DNA from 3 places in the Pseudoalteromonas maris genome. Region 3 is predicted to be linked to each of the others. Evidence: predicted binding sites of a transcription regulator. Region 3 holds the regulator's gene; each other region holds the start of a gene.
What was found. The regulator MetJ, encoded in region 3, represses methionine synthesis genes. The targets are predictions, from matches to a motif close to TAGACGTCTAGACGTCTA.
Positions count from the first base shown of each region.

Region 1: the regulator MetJ is predicted to act here: its motif matches at 2,201-2,218, upstream of AAEU32_RS08660 (homoserine O-succinyltransferase).
Region 2: the regulator MetJ is predicted to act here: its motif matches at 7,007-7,024, upstream of metK (methionine adenosyltransferase).

Region 1 covers NZ_JBMMUF010000005.1:54,764-62,746, forward strand. The annotation lists gene metH (methionine synthase) at 1-133, opposite strand, end outside; gene AAEU32_RS08655 (homocysteine S-methyltransferase family protein) at 147-1,202, opposite strand; gene AAEU32_RS08660 (homoserine O-succinyltransferase) at 1,192-2,139, opposite strand; gene AAEU32_RS08665 (DMT family transporter) at 2,290-3,177, shown strand; gene ettA (energy-dependent translational throttle protein EttA) at 3,271-4,944, shown strand; gene AAEU32_RS08675 (PilZ domain-containing protein) at 5,093-5,455, shown strand; gene AAEU32_RS08680 (DUF350 domain-containing protein) at 5,491-5,889, shown strand; gene AAEU32_RS08685 (DUF1190 domain-containing protein) at 5,902-6,489, shown strand; gene AAEU32_RS08690 (glutathionylspermidine synthase family protein) at 6,490-7,647, shown strand; gene nqrM ((Na+)-NQR maturation NqrM) at 7,696-7,908, opposite strand.
Region 2 covers NZ_JBMMUF010000004.1:268,265-276,247, forward strand. The annotation lists gene AAEU32_RS08065 (Lrp/AsnC ligand binding domain-containing protein) at 1-329, shown strand, start outside; gene AAEU32_RS08070 (LytTR family DNA-binding domain-containing protein) at 479-1,285, shown strand; gene AAEU32_RS08075 (lysozyme family protein) at 1,409-2,650, shown strand; gene AAEU32_RS08080 (TIGR04211 family SH3 domain-containing protein) at 2,734-3,324, opposite strand; gene AAEU32_RS08085 (CYTH and CHAD domain-containing protein) at 3,525-5,048, shown strand; gene AAEU32_RS08090 (START domain-containing protein) at 5,008-5,715, shown strand; gene metK (methionine adenosyltransferase) at 5,741-6,892, opposite strand; gene tkt (transketolase) at 7,214-7,983, shown strand, end outside.
Region 3 covers NZ_JBMMUF010000004.1:73,934-81,916, forward strand. The annotation lists gene priA (primosomal protein N') at 1-1,980, opposite strand, end outside; gene rpmE (50S ribosomal protein L31) at 2,259-2,474, shown strand; gene AAEU32_RS07265 (malic enzyme-like NAD(P)-binding protein) at 2,946-4,193, shown strand; gene metJ (met regulon transcriptional regulator MetJ) at 4,282-4,602, opposite strand; partial or broken gene metB (cystathionine gamma-synthase) at 4,780-5,928, shown strand; gene metL (bifunctional aspartate kinase/homoserine dehydrogenase II) at 5,939-7,983, shown strand, end outside.

The sequences.
Region 1 (7,983 bases), on a different contig from region 3:
CGTTTTCAACTTGCTCTTTGGCTACCTCCAACGCGGTTTCGTAATCTTCCTCCATGATCAGACGCTTAAAACGCGCCGAGCCGGTGACGTTGGTGCGCTCACCCACATTAGTGAAAAATGCTGTATTGCTCATCAATTCTGGCCTCTTAATTCAAATTACAGGCTTCAAGGCCACTTAAGCGCATGCGTACAGGCAACTCTGGTAGTTGTCGTGGTGCCACATTTTTAAGTCCTTGGGCGAACGCTTTGATGTGCTCTGGGGTGGTGCCACAACAGCCCCCAACAATATTGATAAACCCCTCATTACCCCAATCGATGATTTCTTGCGCCATCTCTTCTGCTTCAAGATCATATTCGCCAAACTCATTTGGCAAACCCGCATTGGGGTGCACCGAGGTAAATGTTTCACACACACTGGAGAGTTCATCCACATATTGGCGCAGCAAGTCTGGGCCAAGCGCACAATTTAGGCCAATTGATAGCGGCTTAATGTGGCGAATGGAATTATAAAATGCTTCGGTCGTTTGCCCTGATAAGGTGCGCCCTGAGGCATCTGTGATAGTACCGGAGATCATCACTGGCAAGCTGGTGCCTGCTTGCTCGAACGCTTCTTCAACGGCAAAAGATGCCGCCTTGGCGTTCAAGGTATCAAAAATGGTTTCAATCAAGATGATATCAGCCCCACCTTCCATCAATGCCAATGTAGACTCAACATATGCCGCAACAAGTTGGTCGAACGTCACGTTGCGATAGCCTGGGTCGTTCACATCGGGAGATATTGAACAGGTTTTTGACGTAGGCCCTAACACGCCCGCCACATAACGCGGCTTATTAGGGGTGTTCGCAGTAAACTCATCCGCAACCTGACGCGCCAGACGCGCTGATTCTAGGTTAATCTCACGACTGAGCTTGGCCATGTCGTAATCTTCCATAGAAATGGTCGTGGCATTGAAGGTGTTGGTCTCAATAATATCCGCACCTGCTTCGAGGTATTCACGGTGAATTTGAGCAATGATTTGTGGTTGAGTCAGGCTTAATAAGTCGTTGTTACCCTTGACTAACACATGCCAGTCAGCAAAACGCTCACCACGGTAGTCTTGCTCTTCCAATTTGTGCTTTTGGATCATCGTCCCCATAGCACCGTCGAGAATTAAAATGCGCTCTTTCAGTGCCGCGCTCAGTGCTTGGTGTTTATTCGGCATAGTTGTTAGTCCTTACATCTTGGCTAACCAAATTAATATCATAGGGTGTAGTCTGGTAAACATAGTAATTTAGCCAGTTCGAAAACAACAAAAAGGCATGACTCTGCCACGTCTTAGATGGCGCGAGTTCTGGATTGTTTTCGGGGAAATAGTTTTTTGGCTTAGGTGCGTCTGGGCCTTTTTGTACATCGCGCTGATACTCTTTTTGTAAGCTATCTGCGTCATACTCTGGATGACCGGTGATATACACTTGAGAGCCACTTTGATTTTTGATCAAGTAAGCACCCACTTCCTCTGAGCCAGCTAATACAACAAGATCTTCGCGTGCCTTAATACTATCAACATCGATATTACCAAAGCGCGAATGCGGCACTAAAAAACGGTCATCAAAGCCGCGTGTGAGTGCCGCATGGTCAAAATAACATTCATGCTCAAATACGCCGCACAACTTATCTTCACGTAATGTGCGCATCAGGCCATGATGGTGGAATAAACCGGCATGAGCGGCCCAACAACTAAATAGCGTTGAGGTGGCATGATGCTCCGCCCAATCGAAAAACTCTTGCAACTCTTGCCAGTAACCCACGTCTTCGTAATCTAAAAAAGCAAGCGGTGCGCCGGTGATAATCAACGCATCGTAGTTAGTGTCTTTCACATCGGAAAAATAGCGATAAAACATATCGAGATGTTGTTCTGAATTTTCACTAGAGCGATGGGTGTCAAGACGCAACAGATCCACATTCACTTGCAAAGGCGTGTTTGCCAGCAAGCGAATAAATTGCACCTCGGTTTCTACCTTATTCGGCATCAAGTTCAAGATCCCCAAACGCATTGGACGTATCTCTTGCGTGCTGGCGCGGCTTTTGGGAATGACAAACACATTCTCATCACGCAAATGCGAAATTGCAGGCAACTCATCTTGAACCGTAATAGGCATAGCAGACTCCATCTTTAGCTTGAACGGCTATTATGACTGGAATGATGTAAATTTCAACCTCTAGATGTTTAGACGTCCATTTAAAAATTTACAGCGAAACGCTTGATTGTCATAATGCCGCGCAGATTAGTTCAATGTCTGAGGTGAAATGTGGGTTTAGGTGAAATTGCTGCAATCAGCGCTGCAATCGTGTGGGCGTGCTCCACCATGCTCTATAAAACCTTTAGCCATCACCTCACGCCAATGCAACTCAATGTAAGTAAAGGCTTACTTGCATCGGCCATGATGGTGGCAGCAATCATTGTGACTCAAGATACACACATGCCCACACATTGGGTGTCTTGGGGTTGGCTTATCGCCGGTGGCATCATCGGCATAGCCATAGGTGATAGCGCCTATTTTGGCGCCTTGCGCAATATTGGTCCGGCGCGCACTCTGGTGATTGAATCACTCGCCCCTGCCCTTGCTGGCATTCTCAACATTATTTTATTAGGGCACTTTTTATCGCTGTTCGCTTGGCTTGGGATAATCGTAACCAGTGTCGGTGTCGTCATCGCCATCTCACCACAACAAAGCTTACAACCCATTGATAAACGTCATTACTTCATCGGTGTGTCACTGGCACTCGTAGCGGCGCTGTGCCAAGCAACCGGCATGGTCATGTCCAAAGGTGCTATGAATACAGAATCAATGAGTAGCCTGTGGGCAGCGCTGATCCGGTTAGTATCCGGCACCCTAAGCGTCGCGCTTGTTGTCGCTGTAATTAAACACAGCGATTTGTATCAAGCGATTCGTCTCAAAGGGATCAGCAATAAACATTGGTTATTAGTGGCAGTATTTTTTGGCACCTTCATCGGTCTTTGGCTGCAACTTGCCTCAGTGAAATACACCGACCCTGCTATTGCCCAGACGATTTTTGCCACCGCCCCACTGATTGTCATGACCATTGGCTTTTTCAAACGCGAACCTATCAGCACCCGAATGATTCTCGGTGGTATTTTGGCGCTGGCAGGTGTGGGGATTTTATTAGCGAATTAAGGGCTAAAAGTATGCCCTTTCGTTGACGCTTTTACCCCAGAGACTCTACAATAACGGCTGTTAAATAATAGTCACAATACAAAGGCTTCTTTCATGGTTTTACCTGATAAGTTTATTTTCTCGATGAGTCGAGTGTCTAAAGTTGTGCCGCCAAAGCGCACCATTCTAAAGGACATCTCATTACACTTTTTCCCTGGCGCTAAAATTGGTGTACTTGGTCTAAATGGCGCGGGTAAATCAACCCTTTTGCGCATCATGGCTGGCGTTGATAAAGATTTTGAAGGTGAGGCTCATCCTCAGCCTGGCGTTAAAATCGGTTACCTGCCGCAGGAGCCACAGCTTGATGAGAACAAAACCGTTCGCGAAGTGGTTGAAGAAGCCGTTAGTGAAGTCAAAAATGCCCTCACTCGCCTTGATGAAGTGTACGCTGAGTATGCGATGGAAGATGCTGATTTTGATGCCCTTGCTAAAGAGCAAGGTGAACTAGAAGCGATTATCCAAGCGCACGATGGTCATAACCTTGATAACGCGCTTGAGCGTGCTGCAGATGCCCTTCGTCTTCCGCCTTGGGATGCGAAAATTCAACACCTATCTGGTGGTGAGCGTCGCCGTGTGGCGATTTGTCGTCTGCTTTTAGAAAAGCCAGACATGTTGATTCTCGACGAACCAACCAACCACTTAGATGCCGAGTCAGTAGCGTGGCTAGAGCGCTTCCTACATGACTACGAAGGCACTGTTGTGGCGGTAACGCACGACCGTTACTTCCTTGATAACGTAGCAGGTTGGATTCTAGAGCTTGACCGTGGTGAAGGTATTCCATGGGAAGGGAACTATTCATCATGGCTTGAGCAAAAAGATGCGCGCCTGAAGCAAGAGCAAAAAGCTGAAAAAGCACGTCAAAAATCAATTGCTCAAGAGCTTGAATGGGTACGTTCAAACCCCAAAGGCCGCCAAGCCAAATCAAAAGCTCGTATGGCGCAGTTTGCTGAACTACAGCACAGCGATTACCAAAAGCGTAATGAAACCAACGAACTGTTCATTCCACCGGGTCCACGCCTAGGCGACCAAGTTATCGATGTTAAAGGCCTTAGCAAGAGCTTTGGCGATCGCATGCTTATCGACAACCTCGATTTTAGCGTACCAAAAGGCGCAATCGTGGGCATTATCGGTGCCAATGGTGCCGGTAAATCAACGCTATTCAAAATGTTAAGTGGCGAAGAGCAGCCTGATGGCGGCGAGATCACGATTGGTGAAACGGTTGAGCTTGCCACCGTTGACCAGTTCCGCGGCAATATGGATGACAGCAAAACGGTATTTGAAGAAATCGCCGATGGTCAAGATGTACTTAAAGTAGGTAACTTCGAATTCCCAAGCCGTGCTTACGTAGGGCGCTTTAACTTTAAAGGCAATGACCAACAGAAGTTCGTCAAAGACCTCTCAGGTGGTGAGCGTAATCGTTTACACCTAGCTAAGCTGCTAAAAGCAGGTGGCAACGTGTTGCTACTGGATGAGCCTACCAACGACTTGGACGTAGAAACACTGCGAGCACTTGAGAATGCTATCTTGGAATTCCCAGGCTGTGTCATGGTTATCTCGCACGACCGTTGGTTCCTAGACCGTATTGCCACACACATTCTGGATTACCGAGACGAAGGTCAAATCAACTTCTTCGACGGTAACTACACAGAATATGAAGGTTGGTTGAAAAAGACGTTGGGTGCAGACGCAGCACAACCTAAGCGTATTAAATACAAAAAAATTGGCTAAGTCTTTATACCAAGTCAGTTAACGATTTTAAAAGCCTCACACTGTGAGGCTTTTTTTATAGCGACTAGGGCTAACCGCCTAGTTATATAGGAAAAAATACTATTTTAGCGCTACACTAAAAGTTGAAATTAGCTTGCTTGGAATGACAATGGAAAATCGTCGTCACTTTACCCGTATTATTTTCCAACGCCCCGCGTTGGTAATGGTTAATGCGCAACATTATGGATGCCACTTGCTAGATTTATCGCTTAATGGTGCATTGATCAGCCACCCTCTGGGGTTACACCCTGACTCAGGACAAAAATTGGAGCTGGTGTTTAACCTTGCAGGCAGCGATATCGATATCAAAATGCAATGTGAAATCGCCCACATTGACCAAGAATTTATTGGCTTACATTGCCTAGAGCTTGATTTAGATAGCGCTACTCACCTAAAACGCCTTATTGAACTTAATGTCGGTGATGATAAGCTATTACACCGCGAGCTAGCACAACTAGCTTCTTTGGAATAACAAAAACGACTCAGTGAGAGCAATTAACTATGTTTATGGAATCCATCCAAGGGTTTGTCCCTTTTATATCTTATTTTGGCCTTGGCTATTTGCTAGTGCTAGCTTTTCTATTCCTTTACAGCCTGGTCACTCCGCATTGCGAATGGACATTAATGAAGGAAAACAATGCTGCAGCAGCTACCGCATTTAGTGGTGCGTTTATTGGCTTCACCTTACCTGTTGCCAGTGCTGCAATTAACTCTGTGTCCTTAATTGATTTCGCCATCTGGGGCGTTATCGCCGGCATCATGCAGCTAGTCACTTTCTTCTTGGTACGTTTGTACATGCCTAAACTGTCAACACGAATTGCTGACGGTCACATGAGTGCAGGTGCATTTTTAGGCGTCGCATCGCTTGCAACCGGAATTCTAAATGCCGCGTGTATTACTTACTAAGGAGCAGTGAGTATGAAACGAACCAGTAAACTAAAACTCACCTTAATGTTAGGGGCGACTGCTGGCCTTACTGGCTGTGGTGACCCTGACGAGTCGGCATTACTCTTTGAGGACGTCAACGATTGTATGAGCTTTGGTGTAGAACAAGAAGTTTGCCAAGCTCAGTATCAAGAAGCGCTCGCTAATCACGCCATTGAAGCGCCAACGTACGTCAACGAAAGTCTCTGCGAAACAGACTTTGGTTATGAACGTTGCGAACAAGAAGGCAGTATTTGGCGTCCTATCATGGCTGGGTTCATGATTGCTATGGTTGCTGAAGCCGTAGACGAAGGCCTAGATTTAATGAAAAAGAAAAAGCGCAAGAAATATGCGTATCTGGGCGGCAGCTATTACTCAGGTTCTAAGCCGTTGTATCGCTCTCGCGATGACTATTTCAGCTTCCGTAACTCTAATAATGACTTCATTGGTGCCTACAACAACCGAGGCACCACCATGGTTAAAAAGTCAAAGATTCACTACAGCAGCAAACCTAAAACGGTTACCCGCTCTCGCGGAGGCTTTGGTCGTCGCGCAGCATCTCGCAGCAGCTTTGGTGGTTAAATGTTTCGCCAACCTATCACTGAGCGGCCCGATTTAGCCGCTCAGGCCAATTACTTTGGCTTTGAATTTTCTCGTATTGATGGTGAAAAGTATTGGGATGAAAGTGCCTATTACCAGTTTACCCTTGCGCAAATAGAAAACGATTTAGAAGACCCAACCAACGAGCTCGAACAGATGTGTTTAGAGCTGGTGGATAAAGTCGCCAAAGATGAATATTGGCTAAAGAAATTTGCGATACCTGAATCATTTTGGGATTTTGTTGAGCGCAGTTGGCGTAGCAAGGAACCGTGCCTCTATGGTCGTATGGACTTTAGCTACCATGGTCAAGGTCCAGCAAAACTCCTTGAATACAATGCCGACACGCCAACATCTATTTATGAAGCAGGCTTTTTTCAATGGCTATGGTTAGAGCAACAGGTTGACCGCGGTGTCCTACCCCGCAAAAGCGACCAGTTTAATAGCATCCAAGAAGCGCTGATTGACCGCTTCACTCATTTTAGTAATCGCGATGCCATCCACTTCGCTCACAGCCGAGATTCCATTGAAGACAAAGGCACAGTGGCCTATCTGCAAGACTGTGCCTACCAAGCTGGCATGCCAACCGTTAGAATGACGGTAGAAGATATTGGTATCGATAACAAAGGCCAGCTCACTGATCTTGATGACACGCCAATAACGCAACTATTTAAACTCTACCCATGGGAAGAGCTGTTTTTGGATGAGTTTGGAGCTGAACTACTCAGCACAGACACCTTATTCGTTGAACCGCCGTGGAAGGCGATTCTCTCGAACAAAGCGATTCTCCCCTTGCTGTGGCAAATGTTTCCCAATCACCCTAACTTGCTCCCTGCCTATTTCGCAGGGGAAGAAGGGGATGGTCTAGAGCAAGGTTATGTCAGCAAGCCGCTATTTAGTCGAGAAGGTGAAAACATTACTTGGGTTCACCCCAGTAAAGGCCGTATTCACGAAAGTGGTAGTTATGGCGATGCTGGATTTATTACGCAGGCGTTAGCGCCCCTGCCCGTATTTGCAGGCAACCATACACTGATTGGCTCTTGGGTTGTTGGCCATAAAAGCTGTGGCTTAACCATTCGCGAAGATAATGGACCAATAACCAAAGACACATCCCGTTTTGTGCCGCACATAATTCTTGGCTAATTACAGACACAAAAAAACCGCTGATTGCAGCGGTTTTCTTTTCTCGTATTAGATAATTTGATTCTCTTTCCACGCTTGCTCTTTAGCCATGCGTTTCTTACGCTTGTCACAAGGGTCATCGCAGTCACACGCCTTTTCAATACCCACAGAGCCAAGACCACCACAGCTGCTGGCCATTGATTTGCGTTGCACAATTACACCGACAGCCATTGCTGCGATAATAATTAAAAGCAAACCGAAAGTGAGAAGAAATAACTGCATTGTCTGTGCCCCTTAAAAATGACAATATTTGGCTGAGTTAGCCACGGGCGCTATTATACGCCCGCTTTGCGTTGA
Region 2 (7,983 bases), 190 kb from region 3:
CCGACGGCTTTATTGAAGGCTACTACGCCAAGCTCTCTGAACAAAAGCTCAATCAAAGCCTGCTGGCGCATGTGCAAGTGTCATTAGTGACGTCCAACACCGCTGTGTTTAAAACGTTTAAAGAACACATTCTCAATACGCCTCAGGTAGTAGAATGTGACATGGTGGCAGGGGGATATGATTATCTCCTTAAGGTACGTGTTAGTGACATGAATGAATACCGCCAGGTGCTAGGTGATTTGGTTGATATACCGGGAGTTGGCACGCATCACACCTACATGGTGATAGAAAAGGTCAAAGAAGACACTGGTTTGCGTATTGATATTTAACCTTGCATTCGATGCACACATATAAAGGCACTGCGGCGCGCTTTATTCAATACTCCATTAGTCACAACGTCATCCAGAGCAATGCTCCTCGTTTTTTGCCCAAGTAAGTGATAAAACTAAATGTGTCGCTGTTGACTTGTTGTTACTTAATGAAATTTATCGAAAACACTCGCCATTACTTTTATCTCGCTGCTGCCATGGGGCTGTTAGTACTATTTGTCATGGTGTTTATTCAGCCATTTGATACCAACCACCAGTTCGAGTTGCCCATGGTACTGAAGTTGTCGGGTTATGGCGTGATGACATTTTTGGCATTACTTGCGAATTACTTTTTTGAAAAACGTTGGTTTATTAATGCTGGTAAAAGGTGGAGCTATGTCAATGAAGCCTGGGCTATGCTGTCGCTGCTGCTATGGATAGCTGTTTTTACCAACGTTTATCATGCTGCGATGTTTAGTGACGGTGATAAGACATTGAGTCAGTTTATCGCCTTTACTTTTGTCTTTGTCATCCCCTTTGTTTTTGTTGTGTTTCCTCTTGTCATCTTACTGAGACAACAATTTGGCGTAGATGCTAACAGGCCAACACAGAGTATTGAGCACGCAGCAGCTAACCCTATTTGTGTAACGGGTGCCAATACCGATGAGCACTTTTCGTTTTTGTCATCTCATTTTCGCTTTGCCGCAGCGCAACAAAATTATGTTGTGATCCACATCAACAATGATGACCAGTTGGGGCAAGAGGCGATGATTCGATCTACCTTAACGGAGGTTCAAAATCAGATACCTGATGCCCTTAGAGTTCATCGTTCTTACATTGTAAACCCGGCAAGTATCAAAGACGTTTTAGGTAGCAAGCGCAAAGCCAATTTAATACTTCATGACGTGGAGCAACCCATTCCAGTGAGTTCAACTTACTATGATGCAGTTAAAAGTGCACTGCAGATTCATCCCTAAAGGTGTAATTTCGTCCCCGAACCCGCGCGCACATCACTGATTTTGAGCTTCAGTCCCACAGCGCTTTTTATATTGTGATAGCGAGTTACCTTTACTCTTGAATCTTATTTAGGAGATAAAGATATGAAGATTTTAAAGTTACTCGCTTTTAGCTGTGCTATCACGTTTAGTTTGGCATTTTTCAGCTACGGAATGTTTCTTTTAACTGAATATGTAACAGGTCAAGATCATGTAGCGTATTTGCAAAACAACAAAGAAACATCGGCACTTGATGAGCCTTTTGAGTTTGATATGATGCATGCAGACATCAACGCCAACTCGTTAGTGTTAGTGGGTGAAATCCATGGCTTTAAAACCCCAGTTCAGTTTGATATCGAGTTTTTTAGTTATTTAACTGCGCAGCATGAATTCAACACCTACATGTTGGAAATGGACTTCAGCCAAGCTTATTTCATGAATAAGTACAATCAAACTGGTGACACCGCGCTTTTACAGAAGGTGCTATCGAATTGGGTTGTTGCTATTGGCCGCGATAATCAAGATTACAAGAAACGTTGGCAGCAGTTGCAGGCACTCTATGAGTCTGGGTACCGATTTCACTATCTAGGCAATGACAGGCTCAAAGATATTGAATTGCTGTATAAGCACCTTAATGAGTTAGAGGATGGCTTGTCATTAGCATGGGACGACACGCTTACAGAGCAAGAGCAACTAACCCTTGCAAAAGAGTCAATCATCTCGTTACTGGCACAGCACCAGCATACAGATAACACGCAGTGGCAGCTTAATCATCTGCTGACCAATATTGAAATGAAGTTGGCAAAAACACACAGAGAAACAGTGATGACCAACAACTTTCTAGCCTTGTATCAATACTATGATTTATATAACGAAAAAGTGTATGGCTACTATGGAATTGGTCATACGTTATTGAAGCAATCTGCTGAGGGTCATAAATCAATGGCAGCGAGATTGGCAGAGCACGAGCAGTGGTTTGCAGACAATACCTTAGCTGTGAATATGGTGTTTGTGGACAGCTATATGACTGTGCCAAGCCAAGCCTTGCCTGCTTTTTTGCAAGAGCAAGGGCAGTACTCAAAACTGTCGGTCTCTTTCGATAATCTATTGACGCACTATGCGTTTGGCATTCAAGACTTCAAGCGAGTCACTGAGCAATCAACAAAAACCTTGTTCAAACTCAATGGCGCTAATTCGCCGTACTTTTCGAGTCAGAGACTATTTACAGCTTATAAACTGATACCCTCTAGTTTGACCTTAAGTGCTCACCAAGAGGCTGTATCGGCTGATTATGGGCAGTTTGCACTGTTTATCCGTGATTCAGATTGGGCAGAACCAGGTTCTTAAGTTGATTGGTATCTCGTGTGTGGTGAATGGGTAGTGTAAAAAAAAGAGCGCCTCAGCGCTCTTTTAACTCAATGCAATGTCAATCACGCCCAACCGTCATAGCGCTTTCTGCGCGATAAGAAGATTGTGAGGATGACACCTAATAACAAACTGATCAGCGCAATCGCTCCGCCGTAAGTAAGAAGTTGGCGCTTTTCTTTTGCTTGCATACTTTGTTGCTTTGTTTGCACCGCATCACGCGCTGCAATAGCTTCTGCAAGCTGGTCTTGTAATTGCTGGTTTTGAGTTTGTAAGTCAGTGTTAAGTGATTGCAGCTCAGGAATTTGCGCCTGTGCATCACGCAATGTTTGCTGCGTGCTAGCAAGCTGTTCACCTAGCTGTTCAAATTTCACTTTTAGGCTTTGGCCTTGGTTTATAAATTGAGACTCTACCCAGCCTTGGCGCTCTTTGTCGTCAACAATTTCGTAAAAACCGTTCGTTTCAGTCCCTGTTACAAGCTGCACTTGTGTACCCGCATTCACGGAGCCAAGAATACGGTAGTTTTTTCCTGCACCAGAGTGCATAAAAATATAAAGCTCGTCACTGATATATGCAGTACTAGACTCGGCATAGGCTTGTTTGGCGAAAAAGGCGCTTGAAAATACTATAAGCGCAATACTCAGGTGTTTTAGCATGTCACTAAACCTTGGTTACTTAATTTTGATAATTATTGAGGAATAGTATTGGCTGGCGGGGGGAATGGCAAGGGCGATTTTGTAATCCAACACCTTAACTTTACGGTTAATTACAGGTTCAGAATGTGCAAAAAGTTTGCATTCGAAAGCGGCTTTAGTTAAGTTGTCTTCTTGTCGATTCCATTGGTCTTTTCGAGCGTATGGACACTGAAATAGAACTTAAATTTTTAGTTTCTGAGGCGGTTATTCCGTCAATTCCTGCACTAATCACGCAGTTTGCCAACACTGTTACCAACAAACCTTCGCGTAACCTGCAAAATGCCTATTTTGATACCCCAAGCCGAGAGTTAAGAGCGCTTGATATTGGTTTGCGTACCCGCTGCTGTGATGGGCAGTGCGAGCAAACCATCAAACTTGCGGGTGAAAATGTTGGTGGCCTACACCAGCGTCCAGAATTTAATTTACCCATTGAAGGGAATCGTCCCGAGTTAGCCAATTTTGACGCCAACATTTGGCCCCATGGCGTACAAGTTGATGTTATTGCTGAGAATCTTTACCCATTATTTAGCACTAATTTTATCCGCCGCACTTGGCTGGTGGAAACGCAGTCAGGCACGCTCATTGAAGTGGTGCTTGATAAGGGAGAAGTGTCGGCGAATGCGCACGTCGAGCCGATTTGTGAACTTGAGATAGAGCTGATCAAAGGGGATCGCAGTGAATTGTTCTCGCTTGCTGAAAAACTCATTGAGAACCTGCCGTTACGCATGGGGTTGTATTCAAAAGCAGCGCGCGGATATCGCTTGGCAGATGATCAACCATTAACTGCAAGCAAAGTCATCGAAATGGTCGGATTGACCAACGAAGATTCTCAAGAGCGAGCGCTTGAGAAGTGTTTAAGCCATGGCATTACGTTCGTGCAAAAACATGAAGAGTGTTACTTCCAAAAGCCTGCATTGAAAACCCTTAAGCGCGTCACCGACGGTGTGAGCTTAATTCGCCATAGCCTGTGGTTATTCAGTGATATTGTTGAAAAGCAGGCAACAGAGCGCTTACGTACTGAACTGAAGTGGTTACTCAATGAGTTGAGTTGGGTTGAAACCGCAATACAACTGAAAACCTTCACCTCCAAGAAGCATGCATATTACAAAAAAATCAATGCTGCTCCTGAGCTCGCGCAAGTGATTGATGATTTGAAATCAGTGCAGCCAAGTATTGAAGACGTGCAGCAAATATTCACCAGCAAGCGTTATAACCTACTGTTATTGGACTTGACGATTTGGCTTACTGAACGAGGCTGGCGCCAGTCATGGGGGCAACCGCAATTCCAAGCAGCAGAGCGTAATATTCACGATATCGCAGCGCATTTGCTGGAGTCAGACTGGCATGAAATGCGCGCGTTAGTTGATAACGAAGAGCCTTTGGCTGCAAAAGAGTACCTTGATTTGAAGCAGCGATTAGAGCGTAATTTACTCAGTGGTTGCTGCTTAGGAGCTTTGTTTAATGAGGATGCACGTATGAACTTTCGAGCTCCTTGGCTAGATATAGTACATGGCACATTTGAGTTGTTCACCCTGCATTATCTTGAGCAGTTATGCCAAGGCAAAGAGAGTGATGAGTTGGCAAAAATACAATCATGGCTGACACAGAAAACGGATAATTTACTCAGTGCAATGGAACAAAGCCGTGAAGCGACTCGCAATACTGAACCTTATTGGCGCGACTAGTGTCGCGCTGACTTCTTTTGCATCTATGGCTGCATCGCAGCCTACATGGCACACCTTTAAGAAAAATAACACCCTCCATATTCAGTACTCCAACACTGAGCAAGGCCATTACCATATTAAGGCGAAGGTGTTTGTCAAAGGCGCAAGCACAGCGCAGTTCATCAGTTTACTTTATGATACCGAACACGCTCCTAATTGGTTGGAGGGAGTTAAGCAGGTGCGTTTATTAACAAGCCCACAGCCTCACCATAATGTGGTCTTCACCCATTTAAACTCGCCTTGGCCTGTCTCTGACAGAGAGCTTTACACGCATTCATGCTACGAGCAATTGAGCGAAACACAGAATATGTTGACCATCAGAGCTATTAACCCCGCTGAGCCAAAGAGAAAAGGTACGGTACGCATAGTCGAATTGCAGGCTTCTTGGCACATAGCACAACAAGATGAGGGGTTGGCGTTGGAATATCAGGTAGAAGCAGACCCTGGTGGCGCAATTCCTACATGGGTAAGTAATAAGGTGTCGCTTAAAAGTGTTTATAAAACCCTGACCAATCTGAGTGGCACATTAGCGAGTACCGAGGTTTTGTCGCCTTTGCCGTTGCGCTCGGGAAATTGCGATGACTTCGTTGATAGCGAAATTAACGAATACAAAAAAAGCGCTCAGTGAGCGCTTTTTTCATGTAATGCGGCAATTATAGGCCAGCATCTGCACGAAGTGCTTCGGCTTTGTCTGTCGCTTCCCATGGGAATTCATCACGACCGAAGTGACCGTATGCTGCAGACGGTTGGTAAATTGGACGCTCAAGGTCAAGCATCTGAATTAGACCGTATGGACGTAGGTCGAAGTGCTTACGAATAAGCTCAATCATGCGCGCTTCGTCTAGTTTGCCTGTGCCGAATGTTTCAACGCTGATAGATGTTGGCTCTGCAACACCGATAGCGTAAGAAACTTGGATTTCACAGCGATCAGCAAGACCAGCGGCAACGATGTTTTTCGCTACATAACGCGCTGCATAAGCTGCTGAACGGTCAACTTTTGATGGATCTTTACCAGAGAACGCACCACCACCGTGACGAGCCATACCACCGTATGTATCAACGATGATCTTACGGCCAGTTAGACCACAGTCACCCATTGGGCCACCGATAACGAAACGGCCAGTTGGGTTGATAAAGAACTTAGTCGCAGAAGTGATTAGCTCAGCAGGTAGCGTTGGCTTGATGATTGTTTCCATCACCGCTTCTACAAGGTCATCTTGAGAAATAGTGTCACAGTGCTGAGTTGAAAGCACAACTGCATCGATGCCCACTGCTTTGCCATTTTCGTATGCAAATGTCACCTGAGACTTAGCGTCTGGACGAAGCCACGGTAACTCGCCGCTCTTACGAACCTGCGCTTGGCGCTGAACTAGGCGGTGTGAATACGTGATTGGAGCAGGCATTAGTACGTCAGTTTCGTTACATGCGTAACCAAACATTAGGCCTTGGTCACCGGCACCTTGATCTTCAGGACGTGCACGGTCAACACCTTGGTTGATGTCAGGAGACTGCTTACCAATAGTGTTCAAAATGGCACATGAATCTGCATCGAAGCCCATGTCTGAGTGTGTGTAGCCAATTTCACGTACTGTTTTACGTGTTAGCTCTTCGATATCAACCCACGCGCTTGTTGTGATCTCACCACCAACCATTACCATGCCGGTTTTAACGTAAGTTTCACACGCAACGCGCGCGTGCGGGTCTTGTTCTAAGATTGCATCTAGAACCGCATCTGAGATTTGGTCAGCGATTTTATCCGGGTGTCCTTCAGACACTGACTCAGAAGTAAATAAATGTTTTGCCATTAGATTTTTTCTCATAAGTCTCGCGCTTCCCATACACGTCACCATTACCGGGCGCAGCGCTGCATAAAAATAAGGCGCGTATTCTAGCTAAATGATCGCACCTTGCCTAGCAATTTTACGCCTAGACGTCCAAATTACTTATTTGTTCCTATTTGGCGATTTAATATGAGTAATTCTAAAGTCGCCTAAGTTGCCGCCAACTTTTATTTGCAGGGGGCGTATGAATAAGTAAGAATGGGCCTTCATTCTATACTTCGCACATTTGCTAGCATGAGCAGTGCGGAGCTTTCAGCGCAAATACATTTAAAGGTAGGAGAATTCATGCCATCTCGCAAAGAACTAGCAAACGCCATCCGTGTTTTGTCTATGGACGCCGTGCAGCAAGCTAAATCAGGTCACCCAGGAGCCCCTATGGGTATGGCTGACATCGCAGAAGTGCTGTGGCGCGACTATTTAAAACACAACCCGACAAACCCTAACTGGGCTGATCGTGATCGATTTATCCTATCGAATGGCCACGGTTCTATGCTGATTTATTCATTGTTGCATTTGAGTGGCTATGACCTACCAATGGAAGAAATTAAAAACTTCCGTCAATTACATTCAAAAACACCAGGTCACCCAGAGTATGGGTATGCACCAGGTGTCGAAACCACTACGGGCCCACTAGGGCAGGGGATCACTAACGCGGTAGGTATGGCTATTGCTGAAAAAGCCCTTGGAGCACAATTTAACCGCGCTGGACACGATATTGTTGATCACTACACCTATACCTTCTTAGGTGATGGGTGTTTGATGGAAGGTATCTCTCACGAAGCATGTTCGCTTGCAGGTACTCTTGGCTTAGGTAAGTTGATTGCGTTTTGGGATGATAACGGCATCTCAATCGACGGTGAAGTTGAAGGCTGGTTCAGCGATGATACACCAGCACGCTTCGAGTCATATGGCTGGCATGTGGTGCGTGGTGTTGATGGTCACGACAGTGACGCTATCCGCGCAGCGATTGAACAAGCTCGTGCAACATCAGACAAGCCAACGCTTATTTGTTGTAAAACAGTCATTGGTTATGGTTCACCAAACAAGTCAGGTAG
Region 3 (7,983 bases):
TATCTTAGGCACGGGGGCTGCGGGAACTAGATCCGATAAAAATCGCAATAATAGCGATAAATCATGGGCTTCTGCTCGTAAAAGGGCCAAATGTGTATAGGGTGGTAAATCGGTTTCTTGGCGCTCATTTAACGCATAACGGGCAAAATGTTGGTAGCCATTGTTTACCAAATCTTGCAGTAAAGGATGCTCAGGAAAATGCGTTTGCAGTAGTACAGTGCCTGGTTCACCGCTGCGTCCAGCACGCCCCGCGACTTGCGTGATCAATTGAGCTAGGTGTTCGGTGGCACGAAAGTCACAAGAGTGCAGCCCGGCGTCTACATCTAAAATAACCACCAAGCTAACATCGGCAAAATGGTGGCCCTTGGCAAGCATTTGGGTACCAATCAAAATGCGAGCACCACCTTGATTGATGCGCTCAAGCTCTTCTTCGAGACTGCCTTTTTTGCGTGTTGAATCACGGTCTATACGGCTTAGTGCAACGTCAGGAAATTGCTCACTCAACGCTTCTTCTAGCTGCTCTGTACCGCAACCCACAGGGTTTATTTGCGTGCTTCCACAATCAGGGCACTGCATTGGCGGTGCGCTCTGCTCGCCACAGTGGTGGCAAACTAAACGACGCATTGATTTATGGTAAGTGGCACTGGTGCTGCAGCGTTGGCAATCGCTCAACCAACCGCACTCATGGCAAATCAATGAAGGCGAAAAGCCACGGCGGTTTAAGAACACCATCACTTGCTTTTGACGAGCGAGTTCGCGCTTTATATATGCCAAACTGGCATGGCTTAAGCCAGCATCCAAATGCTGACCTTTTATATCAATGAGTTGATAGTGATTGTCAGTCGATGTTTGTGCTCGTTGGGTGAGCGACAGTAAGTGGTAACGCCCGCCAATAGCTCGATGTAAGGTCTCAAGTGCAGGCGTTGCCGTTCCTAGTACGAGAGGAATATGGTGTTGCTGAGCGCGATAAGCGGCTAAATCACGGGCGTGATAGCGCAGACTGTCTTGTTGTTTGAAGGAGCTGTCATGTTCTTCATCAACAATGATCATGCCCAGTTGTAAAAAAGGCATAAAAATCGCTGAACGTGTTCCGATCACTATGGCACAGCTGCCTTTTTGACAAAACCGCCATGTTTGCAGTCTTTCGTTGTCGGTCAACGCCGAATGCCACAACATAATCGGTGTATTGGGGAAGCGGCGACGAAAGCGGTTAACTGTCTGTGGGGTTAAGCCAATTTCGGGGACCAGCACGAGCGCTTGTTTACCTTGTTTAAGTACTTCTTCAAGGCATTGTAAATAGACTTCGGTCTTGCCGCTGCCGGTTACACCCTCAAGTAAAAAGCTTGCATAACCCGCGCTTTGGTTAATTGTGCTACAGGCGACGGCTTGCTCAGCATTTAATTTAGGCTTAGGAGCGACTTTTAACTCGTCGGTACGCCAATGGCTTGCAAACTCAATGCTCACTTCAGCTAGCTGTTTTTCAACAATGGCATCAATCGTTGCTTTAGAAAATCCGAGTGCCTTGACTTCAGTGATGGGGGATTTTCCTGACTTTGCTAGCTGTGATAACAAGGCTTGTTGTTTGTTTGCGCGCAGTGTAGGTAAGCGCTCACCTTTTTCTGTCAGTTGAAGGTAATTGATACTGGTTTTATCGATATCTTCACCAATGCGTAACGCTTTGGGTAAGGCCGAAAATAGTGTTTCACCGAGCGGATAGTGATAATACCGGGCGGTAAATTTCAGCAACTCTATATGGGTGCTATCAATAATTGGCGCATTGTCGATAAGTTTTATGACTGCTTTTATTTTATCCGCAGCCAACTCTGAGCTGTTCTTTATGCGCAGTACTAAAGCGGTTACTTGTCGGTTGCCAAAAGGCACTAACACTCGCATTCCAACAGCGAGGGTTTGGGCTGAAATTGATTGTGGCAACACATAGTCAAAACTACGGTGCAGTGGCACTTTTACTGCCACTTCCACATACGCAGATGTACCTGATGTAAAAGCAAAATTTGACTGGTTGCTGGGCTGGGACGACAAGGTTGTTCTCGCTTCAAAGTTCTTAGACTTAATGTACTAAATTCGAGGCGCAGTGAATAGCTGCAATTAATGCTTGAACATTAACCATTACTTAAATAAAATACGCGGCCTTAAGGGTGCTGGGCAGAATTATTCTCGTCTTGGCACATTGAAACTAACGCGTATGGTGCCAAACTCCGGGTTTGGAGAGCGATACGGCCTATTTAGAGGTTATCCCCATGAAAGAAGGTATCCACCCTAAGTACGAAGCAATCACAGCAACGTGCTCTTGTGGTAACAAGTTTGAAACTCGTTCTACTTTGTGTAAAGACATTCACCTTGACGTATGTTCAGAGTGTCACCCTTTCTACACTGGTAAGCAGAAGATTCTTGACACAGGTGGTCGTGTTGACCGCTTCAATAAGCGTTTCGGTGCGCTTAGCAGCAAGAAGTAATTCATTGCTTATTAGAAAAAAGCACCTTCGGGTGCTTTTTTTGTGCCTCGTGTTTATTGGTGTTATTCATTCCCACTATTCATCACATTCACTTTTATTTCCTTTGTACTAAAGTCACTATAAATCATCACTTTCAGGCAGGCTTTGCTGCGATAAGCGTCAAACATGCTAATAACTTGCATAGACGGCTCGATGATTAATTTTATATTTCATTTTGATATAAGAATCAGATTGAATAGAGCGATTTGTAAGCCTAAAGTGGTTTAGTCAGCTAATTTTTGTACTTTGGATGTGGTGAGTCACCTAGCATTCATTCGAAAATTAGAATAATTGACCATGAATATGGCGCTAACTACGTCAAAATACGCGTAACAGGATAGACCTGATATTGCTTGGAATATGCGCGTAAAAGCAGTATTGTTTGCGCCCTATACAGAACTCTCACAAACCTATCTAGCAGGATACTTATTCATGTCAGACTTTCGTCAAAAAGCGCTCGATTATCACGCTAACCCCGTTCCAGGTAAAATCAGCATTGAACTTACAAAAAGTGCCGAGACAGTAAGTGATTTAGCTCTAGCTTACAGTCCAGGTGTTGCTGAACCTGTCCGCGAAATTGCCGCTGATCCTAACAATGCTTATAAGTACACTGCCAAAGGTAATATGGTTGCTGTTATCTCTAACGGCACAGCGATTCTTGGTTTAGGTAACCTTGGCCCGCTAGCCTCTAAACCTGTGATGGAAGGTAAAGCGTTACTATTCAAACGCTTTGCTGGCTTAGACTCGATTGATATCGAAGTGAAGCACCGCACGACTGAAGATTTCATTAATACCGTTGAGAATATCGCTGACACGTTTGGTGGTATCAACCTAGAAGACATTAAAGCACCAGAGTGTTTTGAAATCGAAAAAGCCTTGATTGAGCGCTGTAATGTCCCCGTGTTTCACGATGATCAGCACGGAACAGCGATTGTTACCGCTGCGGGTATGCTCAATGCGTTGGAGATCCAAGGTAAAAACATTCGTGATGCACTGATTGTGTGTTTAGGTGCGGGTGCAGCAGCGGTTGCCTGTATGGAATTGCTTATTAAATGTGGAGCGCAGCGTGAACATATCTATATGCTTGATCGCAAAGGCGTGATCCATACTCGTCGTGACGACTTAAATGAATACAAACAGTTATTCGCTAACAACACTGACAAGCGTACTTTGCAAGACGTAATTGCTGAGGCTGATGTGTTTGTGGGTGTATCAGGCCCTGATTTGCTCTCAGCGGAAGACCTTAAGCTGATGGCTGATAAGCCAGTGGTGTTTGCATGTTCAAACCCAGACCCAGAAATTAAACCTGAGCTTGCTCACAGTGCTCGCACAGATTTAATTATGGCAACGGGTCGTTCAGATTATCCAAACCAAGTTAACAATGTGCTTTGCTTCCCATTCATCTTCCGTGGCGCGTTGGATGTTCGTGCGACAGCAATTAATGATGAGATGAAGATAGCTGCGGTAGAAGCAATTCGTAGCATTGCTAAAGAGCCAGTGCCGCAAGAGGTGCTCACCGCTGCAGGTGTGGACAAGTTAGAGTTTGGTCCCGAGTACATTATTCCTAAGCCGATGGACCCTCGTTTGCTTCCTCGTGTTGCCAAAGCAGTGGCACAAGCCGCTGTTGATTCTGGCGTTGCACAAGTAGAATTAGCAGCCGATTATATGAACCAAAAATAATAATTTGAGCTAAGAAAAAGCCCCATGTTCGCACATGGGGCTTTTTTTATGGTCGGGGCAAAAGTCACTACTTTGCCCACAAAAATATTTAATCGTCGCCGATTATGGGTACTTCTAGCCCCATTTCTTCCATAATTTTTCGTACTTCTTGTGGTACTTTTTCAGGGTTGTCTTTGCGCAGATCTTCATCACTTGGCAACGGCTGCCCGGTAAAAGCGTGCAAGAATGCTTCACACAACAACTCACTGTTGGTGGCATGGCGTAGGTTGTTCACCTGACGTCGTGTACGCTCATCAGTTAATACTTTTAATACATTTAGCGGGATTGAAACGGTAATTTTTTTCACCTGTTGGGCTTTCTTACCGTGTTCCGCATAGGGGTGAATATACTCACCATTCCACTTGGCCATAATTTGCGTCTTATTTTTTGGTCACTTAGGCATCAATAAGGCCGAAATTTTATCGTGTTGGAAAGGATAGTCAAATATTCCTCATTTGGCTATTTAGACGTATAAATGTTTTGACATCTGAAATGTCATAATTTACTCTTTTGGACGTCTAAACATCTAAAATTCACTGGAGGCAGCATGTCTACGTTAAAACCTCAGACCATCGCGGTACGCCACGGCATCGATGCCGATAAACATCATGGTGCCGTTGTGCCTCCTTTATACCTGTCTAGTACATACTCTTTTGCTGATTTTGATACCAAGCGAGCTTACGACTATGGCCGCAGCGGTAATCCTAATCGCGACATTCTTGCTGAAGCCTTAACGGAACTCGAAGGCGGTGCCAGTGGTATTATCACGGCAACCGGCATGGCGGGTGTCCACCTTGTTACACAGTTGCTTCATGCCGACGACACCTTAGTGATCCCTCATGATTGCTATGGTGGCAGTTACCGCTTGTTCACGTCGCTAGAGAAGCGAGGCTTACTCAAGTTGTTGATTGTCGATTTCACTGAGCAAAGTTGTTATCAGCAGATTATCGACGCAAAACCCAAACTGGTATGGATAGAAACACCCAGTAACCCTATTTTGCGTTTAACAGATATCCGCGCTGTGTGCGACGCAGCAAAGCAAGTAGGTGCTTTGGTTGCTGCCGATAACACCTTCTTATCCCCAGCACTGCAAAAGCCATTAACTCTGGGTTGTGACATTGTTGTGCATTCGACTACCAAGTACATCAATGGGCACTCAGACGTAGTTGGCGGGGCGGTGATAGCAAAAACTCCAGAGTTGGGCGAAGAACTTGCGTGGTGGGCAAAGAATATTGGTGTCACAGGTGCGCCATTTGATAGCTATTTAGCACTCAGAGGACTGCGCACTTTATCGTTACGCTTACGCCAACACGAAGAGAATGCACAGGCCATTGCAGAGTTTTTAGAGCAGCACAGTGCAATCGAGAAGGTGTATTACCCAGGTCTAGCATCGCACCCTCAGCATGAACTTGCTAAAGCCCAACAAAGTGGTTTTGGTGGTATGGTCAGTTTCGATATTAAAGGCACAATTAGTGACAGTGCCAAGCTACTTACTTCTGTAGAACAATTCACCCTTGCTGAATCTTTAGGAGGGGTAGAGAGTTTGATCTGCCATCCTGCAACGATGACCCATGCAGGCATGGATGCACAGGCGCGTTTAGAAGCGGGTGTCGGTGACACGCTTATACGTATTTCCGTGGGAATCGAAGATAAAGAAGACCTAATCGCTGATTTAGAGCGCGCATTTGCGTTGTTGGAGTGCTGAGATGACACACGTTGTACATAAGTTTGGTGGTTCGAGCCTGAGCAGCGCTGCGCGCTATCATGCGGTTGCCAACATTGTGCTTGCACACGCACAACTAGGTGATGTGGTGGTCGTCTCTGCAGCAGGTAAAACAACGGATACGCTGGTAAGCTTGTGGCAAGCGTATGAGCAAGGAGATATTCATGGGAGCCTTGAAGTGCTCAGCGTCATTCAAACGCATCAGCGAGCGTTAATTGATGAGTTACTTGGTGTGTCAAAGGTGCACACTGTTAAAACAACGCTTGATGATGAGCTAGATAATATTCGTTACGCGATTGAAGAAAAACGTCTGAATGAAGCGCACCTTTTAGCGCATGGCGAGCTGTGGTCAGCTCGTTTGCTGGCCACATATATTCAGCAGCTAGGCACACCAGCACACAGCATTGATGCGCGCACCCTTATGGTGTACGAGTGCGGGCAATTGTTGCATACACTCAATGAGCAACAATGCCAACAAGGGGTAAGTTTGCAGCATATCAATGTTATTACAGGCTTTATCGCTGCCGATAAGCACGGAAATACGGTAACGCTTGGGCGTAATGGTAGTGACTACAGTGCGACTTTGCTGGCGCGCTATCTCAATGCCAACGAAGTATGCATATGGACCGATACACAGGGTATTTACAGTACCGATCCTCGCAAAGTGGCACAAGCTCAGAAATATCATAAAGTGTGTCGCTTACAAGCGCAGTTACTCGCACGACTAGGTAACCCCGTACTGCATGCGAAGACGTTATCTCCCCTTGAAGGCACAAATATTAAGTTGTCGGTTCGCAGCTCCTTTGACCGAGACGCCAATGCGACAGAAGTCGTCCCTGAAGGGGTGTGTAAGCACAAGCACTTCATCACTACTTTGGGAGTGCATGATGTGTATAAAGTGCACAGCGCTGACGCGGATGAATTACGTCGTCTTAATGATGAACTGCAAAGTAATATTATTGGCTGCAACCTAGCAGATGGTACGTTATTGGTAGTGCCGCAAGAAGTTAGTCATGACCTGTCTAATTACTTTGATGGTCGTGCGCAATTGGTAGAATCGAACGTCTATGGTTTTGCTGTCGTGGCTCCTGATGCTGAGCTTGAGCTTATCCAGCAACGAGCGCAGTCGGCATTATCACACTTAAATTTTACCAGTCGTCTCAGCCATACTGAGAAAGGGCATCTATTGCAGTTAACTGATCAGGCCCTAGACGCCGATAGTCTCGCATACATGCATGCTAACCTGCTAAATTCACGTCAACAGCTCGCTATTGTGGTGGCTGGGCTTGGTAATGTTGGAGAGGAGTTTGTTGCGCAGCTAGAAAAGCAAAAGGCGCGTTTAGCACAACACCTTGATGTGAAAGTGGTGGGGTTGCTGCGCTCGCAACACATGCTGTTTAACCCAGCTGGAATAGAGGTGTGCGACTGGCAGGCAGATTGGCAACGTGGTGCTGTTAGCTATGACCAAGCACAGTTAGTTAAGTGCTTAGAGCAACTTGATTATGAGCACAAAGTGGTTATTGATATCACTGCAAGTGAGTCATTCAGTGATATTTACCCGCAGTTTGTAAAAGCGGGCTGTCACCTTATAAGTGCCAATAAGTATGCTAACACTGCACCTATTCGCTGGTACCAAAACCTAAAAAATGAACTGGCACAAAGGAATTTACAGTGGCGCTATAACACCAGTGTTGGAGCTGGCCTGCCGATCAATTTTGCCTTGGCAGATATACAGCAAAGTGGTGATGCAGTCAGCCGTATACAGGGGGTTTTCTCTGGCACTTTATCTTGGCTGTGCAGTAAATACGACGGTGAGGTGCCTTTTTCTGACTTGGTGCTAGAAGCACAAGCGTTGGGATTGAGTGAGCCTGATCCCCGTGAAGACTTATCTGGACGTGATGTACAAAGAAAGTTACTGATCCTTGCCAGAGAGCTGGGTTTGCAACTCGATTTGGATGACATAGAGTTAGAGCCTCTTATGCCCGAGCAGTTGGCAAACGGTTCATGGGAGCAATGCAAAGAGCACTT